3 regions of the Paenibacillus sp. FSL R7-0179 genome follow, and region 3 is predicted to be linked to each of the others. Evidence: a T-box and tRNA genes for the amino acid it is inferred to sense, from the RefSeq annotation. Region 3 holds a T-box; the other regions hold tRNA genes.
What was found. A T-box is a leader RNA that pairs with one kind of tRNA and senses whether it is charged. The one in region 3 lies ahead of MKX63_RS08620 (glutamine--tRNA ligase/YqeY domain fusion protein), so its partner is inferred to be a tRNA-Gln.

Region 1 (2,239 bases), on a different contig from region 3:
TCGAGTCCTGTTCGGGGAGCCATATGGAGAGGTGTCCGAGTTTGGCCGAAGGAGCACGATTGGAAATCGTGTAGGCGCCACAAGCGTCTCGAGGGTTCGAATCCCTCTCTCTCCGTAGCTGTACTTCCCTGCAAGGGGATGAGAACCCTCTGTGGTTCGTTGGAGCATAAGCTTCGTTAGCACTACATCGCAATCTCGTAACGAAGTGAAGAGTATCCCTCTCTCTCCGTAGCGTTACCTCCCTGCAAGGGGATGAGAGTAAATGTATTTACAGCATGGCTCGTTGGTCAAGGGGTTAAGACACCTCCCTTTCACGGAGGTAACATGGGTTCGAATCCCATACGAGTCACCACTTTCTTCTTTGGATGATGGGATGAGAATTCCCTGGGTTCGTTGAAGCATAGGCATCGTAAGGAATACTTCGCAATCTCGTAACGGAGTGAAGAGTATCCCAAACGAGTCATATATGGAGGCTTAGCTCAGCTGGGAGAGCATCTGCCTTACAAGCAGAGGGTCGGGGGTTCGAACCCCTCAGCCTCCACCATCTTTCTTAACCGAATAGATTTTGTACAATGACGCGGGGTGGAGCAGCCCGGTAGCTCGTCGGGCTCATAACCCGAAGGCCGCAGGTTCAAATCCTGCCCCCGCAACCAATCTTGACAAAGTACTAAACCTGGAACCGTGGTGTAGTTGGCCTAACATGCCTGCCTGTCACGCAGGAGACCGCGGGTTCGAATCCCGTCGGTTCCGCCATTTTAATTGGTATTAAGACATGAGGGATTGAGCATCCTATATCTCGAAGTATAGAGTATCCATCCGATTCCGTAGTATTTTGCTAATTATAATATTGGGGATTAGCCAAGCGGTAAGGCAACGGACTTTGACTCCGTCATTCATAGGTTCGATTCCTATATCCCCAGCCATCTATTTTCGATTGTTTCTCTTATGAGAGCCATTAGCTCAGTTGGTAGAGCACCTGACTTTTAATCAGGGTGTCGAAGGTTCGAGTCCTTCATGGCTCACCATTTTCTTGTAACGTGTGCGCGTGTGGCGGAATGGCAGACGCACCAGACTTAGGATCTGGCGTTTCACGACGTGGGGGTTCAAGTCCCTTCACGCGCACCATGTTTTTGCGGACGTGGCTCAGCGGTAGAGCATCGCCTTGCCAAGGCGAGGGTCGCGGGTTCGATTCCCGTCGTCCGCTCCATATAGATTTTGCGCCCTTAGCTCAGCTGGATAGAGCGTTTGACTACGAATCAAAAGGCCGGGAGTTCGAATCTCTCAGGGCGCGCCATATATTGCTTCCTTGAATTATCTAAGTGTCCGTCAGATTCGAACGAGTTCGTTGGAGCATATGCTTCGATAGGATTACTTCGCAATCGGATGCGTTGCATCCGTATCTCTCAGGGCGCGCCATTACTACTTCATTAATTATTAACGGGATGTAGCTCAGCTTGGTAGAGCACCTGGTTTGGGACCAGGGGGTCGCATGTTCAAATCGTGTCATCCCGATATTTCATTTCACCTATGCGGGTGTAGTTCAATGGTAGAACTTCAGCCTTCCAAGCTGATAGCGTGGGTTCGATTCCCATCACCCGCTTATATCTGTATCACGTGAGTCTGTCATCCCTATAGGGATGACAGACTTTTTTGCTATTCGGATATGTATGCGAAAAATCGAATACGTTCGCTGCTGATGAGCTATATAAGGAGAATGTATGCGGAAAACCGAACACAATAGAATTCAGAGTATCTATGGTTAATTTGGCTAAGCTGTAGCAGTCAAATGGCAGCCAGAAGGCAGAGAGATGGAGAAAAGTAAGCTCCGTTTAGAGTGGTATTAGCACCAGTATCCTTCACCCGCTAGGGCGATCTTCTTGTATGGCCGGGATTGCAATAGTATTGAAGGGCGTTATGTTTCTATAGAACTGATATAGTATAACTATTGGACTATTGGATCATAGGCAACACTTACTTGGAAGCTGAGGAGCATTTGTTATGACAGACAAAGTAATACGGATTTTTAGAATCATTAACGCTATTCAGTCGAACCCCGGGATTACTGCAGCAGATTTGGCCTTTAGGTGCGAGGTGAATATTAGAACGATCTACAGGGATCTTGAGGTGATCAGCCATTTTGCTCCGGTTACGAATGAGGGAAGGGGCACGGGGTACCGGTTCATGGGGAAGTTCTTTTTGTATCCGCTGGATTTCTCGGAGCAGGAGTCGCTGGCGTTCT
Region 2 (2,239 bases), 150 kb from region 3:
ATATGGAGAGACGTAACGTCTCCAAGGATGAGAGCGTTACATTGGAAGAGTTTCGTTCATCGCTCATCCGTACGACCGGAAGTGACCTGGGATTGAACGATGTGAAATGGATGTCCCGATTCGGAAATGCTACGCGGCAAGCGGAACGCTATCGGAATGGCCGATTGTTCTTGGCGGGAGATTCGGCGCACATTCATTTTCCCGCTGGTGGACAGGGAATGAACGTCGGCTTACAAGAAGCGATGAACTTAGGCTGGAAGCTTGCAGGAGCAATCAAAGGCTGGGCTCCAGACTGGCTATTGGACAGTTATCATGCCGAACGTATTCCATGGAATACGGCCTTGCTCCGGAATACCGAGGTCCAGACCCTGCTTCTGGACGTGACGCCTCTCATCATGGAACTGCGAAGCATGCTGGCTAATCTGATTCAAATACCGGAGGCTAATTATCAAATCGCTGCACAAATTTCTGCCCTAGACGTACATTATGTACCCGACGCCGAAGCGCCTTCCCATCCTTTAAACGGGAAACGTTTCAAAGATCTAAGCTTAAAGCTGAAAGACGGGCAATTAATTAACTCCTACCCGCTCTTGCACAAAGGTACTTTTCTTCTGTTGCATTTCCATTCTGATGAACAGAATAGCGGTCAATGGGAAACGTATAGCAACCTTCAAGTGGTACATGCCTCTTTGACTGAGGCTGACGCAGATTGGAACGACGTCCACACGGCGCTGATTCGGCCGGATGGACATATTGCCTGGGCGATTTCTCTATCCGATCCCAATCCAATTCAAACCATAAAAGAAGGAATCATTCGCTGGTGCGGAGACATTACCGTGTAGTAATTCGCTTGAGGTGTGTAACAATAGATTTTGAATGATCCGAGAAAAATAAAAACGGCCCATTAGATGAAGAGTCTAATGGGCCGTTCCTTTTAAAAATAATACCGGCGAGAGGACTCGAACCTCCACGGTTTCCCACTCGATTTTGAGTCGAGCGCGTCTGCCATTCCGCCACGCCGGCGTATACATATACAATTCCTAAAAAATAATGGAGGTGCCACCCAGATTTGAACTGGGGATAAAGCTTTTGCAGAGCTTTGCCTTACCACTTGGCTATGGCACCGAAAAAATGGAGCGGACGACGGGAATCGAACCCGCGACCCTCGCCTTGGCAAGGCGATGCTCTACCGCTGAGCCACGTCCGCATATAATGGCTGGGGATATAGGAATCGAACCTATGAATGACGGAGTCAAAGTCCGTTGCCTTACCGCTTGGCTAATCCCCAACAACTTATTGAATAAAAATGGGGCGACTGATGGGTCTCGAACCCACGAATGCCGGAACCACAATCCGGTGCGTTAACCCCTTCGCCACAGTCGCCATATGAAGCTTTTAAGTTGTATTCCTATGTAATTCTTATAAAAGAAATGGGGCGACCGATGGGTCTCGAACCCACGAATGCCGGAACCACAATCCGGTGCGTTAACCCCTTCGCCACGGTCGCCATATGATTCTTTTATATGAAATTACTTGGCAGGGGCAGCAGGAATTGAACCCACACCAACGGTTTTGGAGACCGTTGTTCTACCTTTAAACTATGCCCCTAAAAAATGGTGGAGGCTGATGGATTCGAACCACCGAACACGTACGTGAGCAGATTTACAGTCTGATGCGTTTGGCCACTTCGCTAAGCCTCCACGGGATGGTGCCGGCGAGAGGACTTGAACCCCCAACCTACTGATTACAAGTCAGTTGCTCTACCAATTGAGCTACACCGGCATATTAAGTTGTATATGGTGGCGCGGGAGGGAATCGAACCCCCGACACAAGGATTTTCAGTCCTTTGCTCTACCGACTGAGCTACCGAGCCATAAAAGTGATTCTGTAAAGATGGCGGAACCGACGGGATACTCTTCACTACGTTACGAGATTGCGGTGTAATGCTAACGAAGCTTATGCTCCAACGAACCCATAATGGATTCTCATCCCTGAAGCAATTAAAGATGGCGGAACCGACGGGATTCGAACCCGCGGTCTCCTGCGTGACAGGCAGGCATGTTAGGCCAACTACACCACGGTTCCAGGTTTGGTACTTTGTGAAGATTGGTTGCGGGGGCAGGATTTGAACCTGCGGCCTTCGGGTTATGAGCCCGACGAGCTACCGGGCTGCTCCACCCCGCGTCATTGAACATAATCTATTCGGTTAAGATAGATGGTGGAGGCTGAGGGGTTCGAA
Region 3 (2,239 bases):
TTGGTAAGCACGACCTTCAGCGGGTCAAGCACAGCCATGACAGCCGGCACCTTGGCCTTAAGATCCTGTCTCAGGCAATGCTCCAGCAGCGAGAAATCCACCATGGCCGTATTCCGGACCATCCCGATCTCCCGGACGAAATCCCTGATGCTCTCCGGCGTGAATCCCCGTCTGCGCAGTCCGCTGAGTGTTGGCAGCCGCGGATCATCCCAGCCGTCCACATAGCCCCCGGCAACCAGCTCCCGGAGATACCGCTTGCTGGTGACCACTCCCGTCAGGTTCACCCGGCCAAACTCCCTTTGCCTAGGGGCTTCAGGAATTTCCAGTTCCCGCAGCACCCACTCATACAGCGGCCGGTGATCTTTGAATTCGATCGAGCACAGCGAATGCGTCACTCCTTCCAGCGCATCCTGAATCGGATGAGCGAAATCATACATGGGATAGATACACCAGGCACTGCCTGTTCGGTAATGTTCTGCATGAATAATCCGGAACAGCACCGGATCTCGCAGATTCATGTTCGGCGAGGCCATGTCGATCCGCGCCCGCAGCACTTTGGCGCCGTCCGGGTATTCCCCCTCGCGCATCGCCCGGAACAACCGCAGGTTCTCCTGCGGCGTGCGGCTGCGGTAAGGACTGTCCTTGCCCGGCCCGGTTAAGCTTCCCCGGTAAGCCGTCACCTCTGCTACCGTCAGATCACAGACATAGGCTTTCCCCTTCAGAATGAGCATTTCTGCCCTGCGGTAGATCTCCTCCGAATAATCGGAGCCGTAGTAGACATGTTCTCCCGGGCTGCAGCCCAGCCATTCAAGATCACGGATGATCGCCTCCACGTATTCCTTATCCTCTTTGAGCGGGTTGGTATCGTCGAAGCGCAGGTGGAAGCGTCCGCCATATTTACGGGCGATTCCCACATTCGTGTGGATGGCAAAAGCACTCCCGATATGCAGATAGCCATTGGGCTCCGGCGGAAACCGGGTGCAAATCTCCCGGCTGAAGACTCCCGCCTCCACATCCTCTTTAATCAGCTTATCCATATAATTCTCCGGCAGAGCCGGTCCATTATTCTCTGTCATTCCAATCTCCTCCTGTTCATGGGTGGTACACCGCTTGATCTGGGTACAACAAAAAAGAACCTCACCTCCAAGACCGTAAGTCTTGGGGACGAAATTCTCGCGGTACCACCCCAGGTTTATTAATATGTCACCATATTAATCTCATCAAGTACGGCGCTGCCATCCGGCAGGGCTTATACTCTAGCTCTGTAACAGGAGCTCCTGTCGTACCATCCCCGGCTGCTGCCTGGTTCCGGTAAGCCGCTCAGAGGCTTGTTTCCATCCAGCCTTCCCTGCTCCTTCACACCAGCCGGAGCTCTCTGTGAGGGAAGAACCTGAATGTACTCTTCTCGTCATCGCGTTTAAATTATTGGATACAGAATATCAAATCTCACGCAGCGTGTAAAGGCCGGCTGCTTGCGGCAGGAAGACAATTACCCTAATGGATGTGCGATACTGGCGGTAGCCGGTTGGCCCATGGCCAACGTGCCTTTGCACCGTCCAATATAACCCCAGCCCAGAAGCTCCCCATCTACCCTACGCTTCGCTCAGCGCCGCCAGCAGCTCCAGTGCTTCCTCATGCTCCGGCTCGATCAGCAGGGATCTGCGCGTATAATCCAGCGCCGCCTCATCATCCTCCTGCTCATAGCTGCAGATCGCCAGGCAGTACAGCACGGTAATTACCGGCTCCTCCTCACTCGCCGCCAGCGAATGCTCCAGGAAGCGGCGGGATTCCCCGTACTGCTCCATCTCGAACAGCAGCAGGCCGCAGTCCAGCGCCAGATCATACTTTTGCGGCATCGGGTAGAAGCCCCGCCACATCCGGTCAATCCCCCGCTGAAGGTCCAGCAGCTCCTCGTCGCTGGCATCCGGCAGCAGCGCGGAGATCCGCTCGGCGCTCTGAATGAACAGCTCCGCGTCATATCCCCCCAGCCGCCAGAAGGCCAGGATCTGCTGCATGCCGATAGTGTCATAATTCTTGTCGATCCACACCTTCAGGCTGAAGAAATCATCCGGCCCGAACCGCTCGACAAACCGCCGGTAGGCCAGCCGGGTATGCGGATGCAGCATCGGCTCCTCCAGCATCAGGATGCAGCCCACATTGAGATTCTTATAATGATGCTGCGTGAACTGAGACTGTGCGCCTTTCCGCTCAAAAAAATGCACCAGCGCATGATAATTCG

Region 1: it has a tRNA-Gln gene. The T-box ahead of MKX63_RS08620 (glutamine--tRNA ligase/YqeY domain fusion protein) is inferred to sense a tRNA for this amino acid. The anticodon was not compared.
Region 2: it has a tRNA-Gln gene. The T-box ahead of MKX63_RS08620 (glutamine--tRNA ligase/YqeY domain fusion protein) is inferred to sense a tRNA for this amino acid. The anticodon was not compared.

What each region holds. Positions count from the first base shown of each region.
Region 1 covers NZ_JBBOCC010000002.1:21,221-23,459, forward strand. Annotated here, with positions in the region: tRNA gene MKX63_RS16885 (tRNA-Asn) at 1-22, shown strand, start outside; tRNA gene MKX63_RS16890 (tRNA-Ser) at 26-115, shown strand; tRNA gene MKX63_RS16895 (tRNA-Glu) at 278-352, shown strand; tRNA gene MKX63_RS16900 (tRNA-Val) at 469-544, shown strand; tRNA gene MKX63_RS16905 (tRNA-Met) at 577-653, shown strand; tRNA gene MKX63_RS16910 (tRNA-Asp) at 676-753, shown strand; tRNA gene MKX63_RS16915 (tRNA-Gln) at 849-923, shown strand; tRNA gene MKX63_RS16920 (tRNA-Lys) at 950-1,025, shown strand; tRNA gene MKX63_RS16925 (tRNA-Leu) at 1,042-1,125, shown strand; tRNA gene MKX63_RS16930 (tRNA-Gly) at 1,133-1,207, shown strand; tRNA gene MKX63_RS16935 (tRNA-Arg) at 1,218-1,294, shown strand; tRNA gene MKX63_RS16940 (tRNA-Pro) at 1,439-1,512, shown strand; tRNA gene MKX63_RS16945 (tRNA-Gly) at 1,530-1,600, shown strand; gene MKX63_RS16950 (helix-turn-helix transcriptional regulator) at 1,999-2,239, shown strand, end outside.
Region 2 covers NZ_JBBOCC010000001.1:2,084,624-2,086,862, reverse strand. Annotated here, with positions in the region: gene MKX63_RS09305 (monooxygenase) at 1-842, shown strand, start outside; tRNA gene MKX63_RS09300 (tRNA-Leu) at 945-1,023, opposite strand; tRNA gene MKX63_RS09295 (tRNA-Cys) at 1,052-1,125, opposite strand; tRNA gene MKX63_RS09290 (tRNA-Gly) at 1,133-1,207, opposite strand; tRNA gene MKX63_RS09285 (tRNA-Gln) at 1,214-1,288, opposite strand; tRNA gene MKX63_RS09280 (tRNA-His) at 1,308-1,383, opposite strand; tRNA gene MKX63_RS09275 (tRNA-His) at 1,432-1,507, opposite strand; tRNA gene MKX63_RS09270 (tRNA-Trp) at 1,535-1,608, opposite strand; tRNA gene MKX63_RS09265 (tRNA-Tyr) at 1,615-1,700, opposite strand; tRNA gene MKX63_RS09260 (tRNA-Thr) at 1,707-1,782, opposite strand; tRNA gene MKX63_RS09255 (tRNA-Phe) at 1,798-1,873, opposite strand; tRNA gene MKX63_RS09250 (tRNA-Asp) at 2,008-2,085, opposite strand; tRNA gene MKX63_RS09245 (tRNA-Met) at 2,108-2,184, opposite strand; tRNA gene MKX63_RS09240 (tRNA-Val) at 2,217-2,239, opposite strand, start outside.
Region 3 covers NZ_JBBOCC010000001.1:1,933,594-1,935,832, reverse strand. Annotated here, with positions in the region: gene MKX63_RS08620 (glutamine--tRNA ligase/YqeY domain fusion protein) at 1-1,076, opposite strand, end outside; T-box leader at 1,158-1,421, opposite strand; gene MKX63_RS08615 (tetratricopeptide repeat protein) at 1,593-2,239, opposite strand, start outside.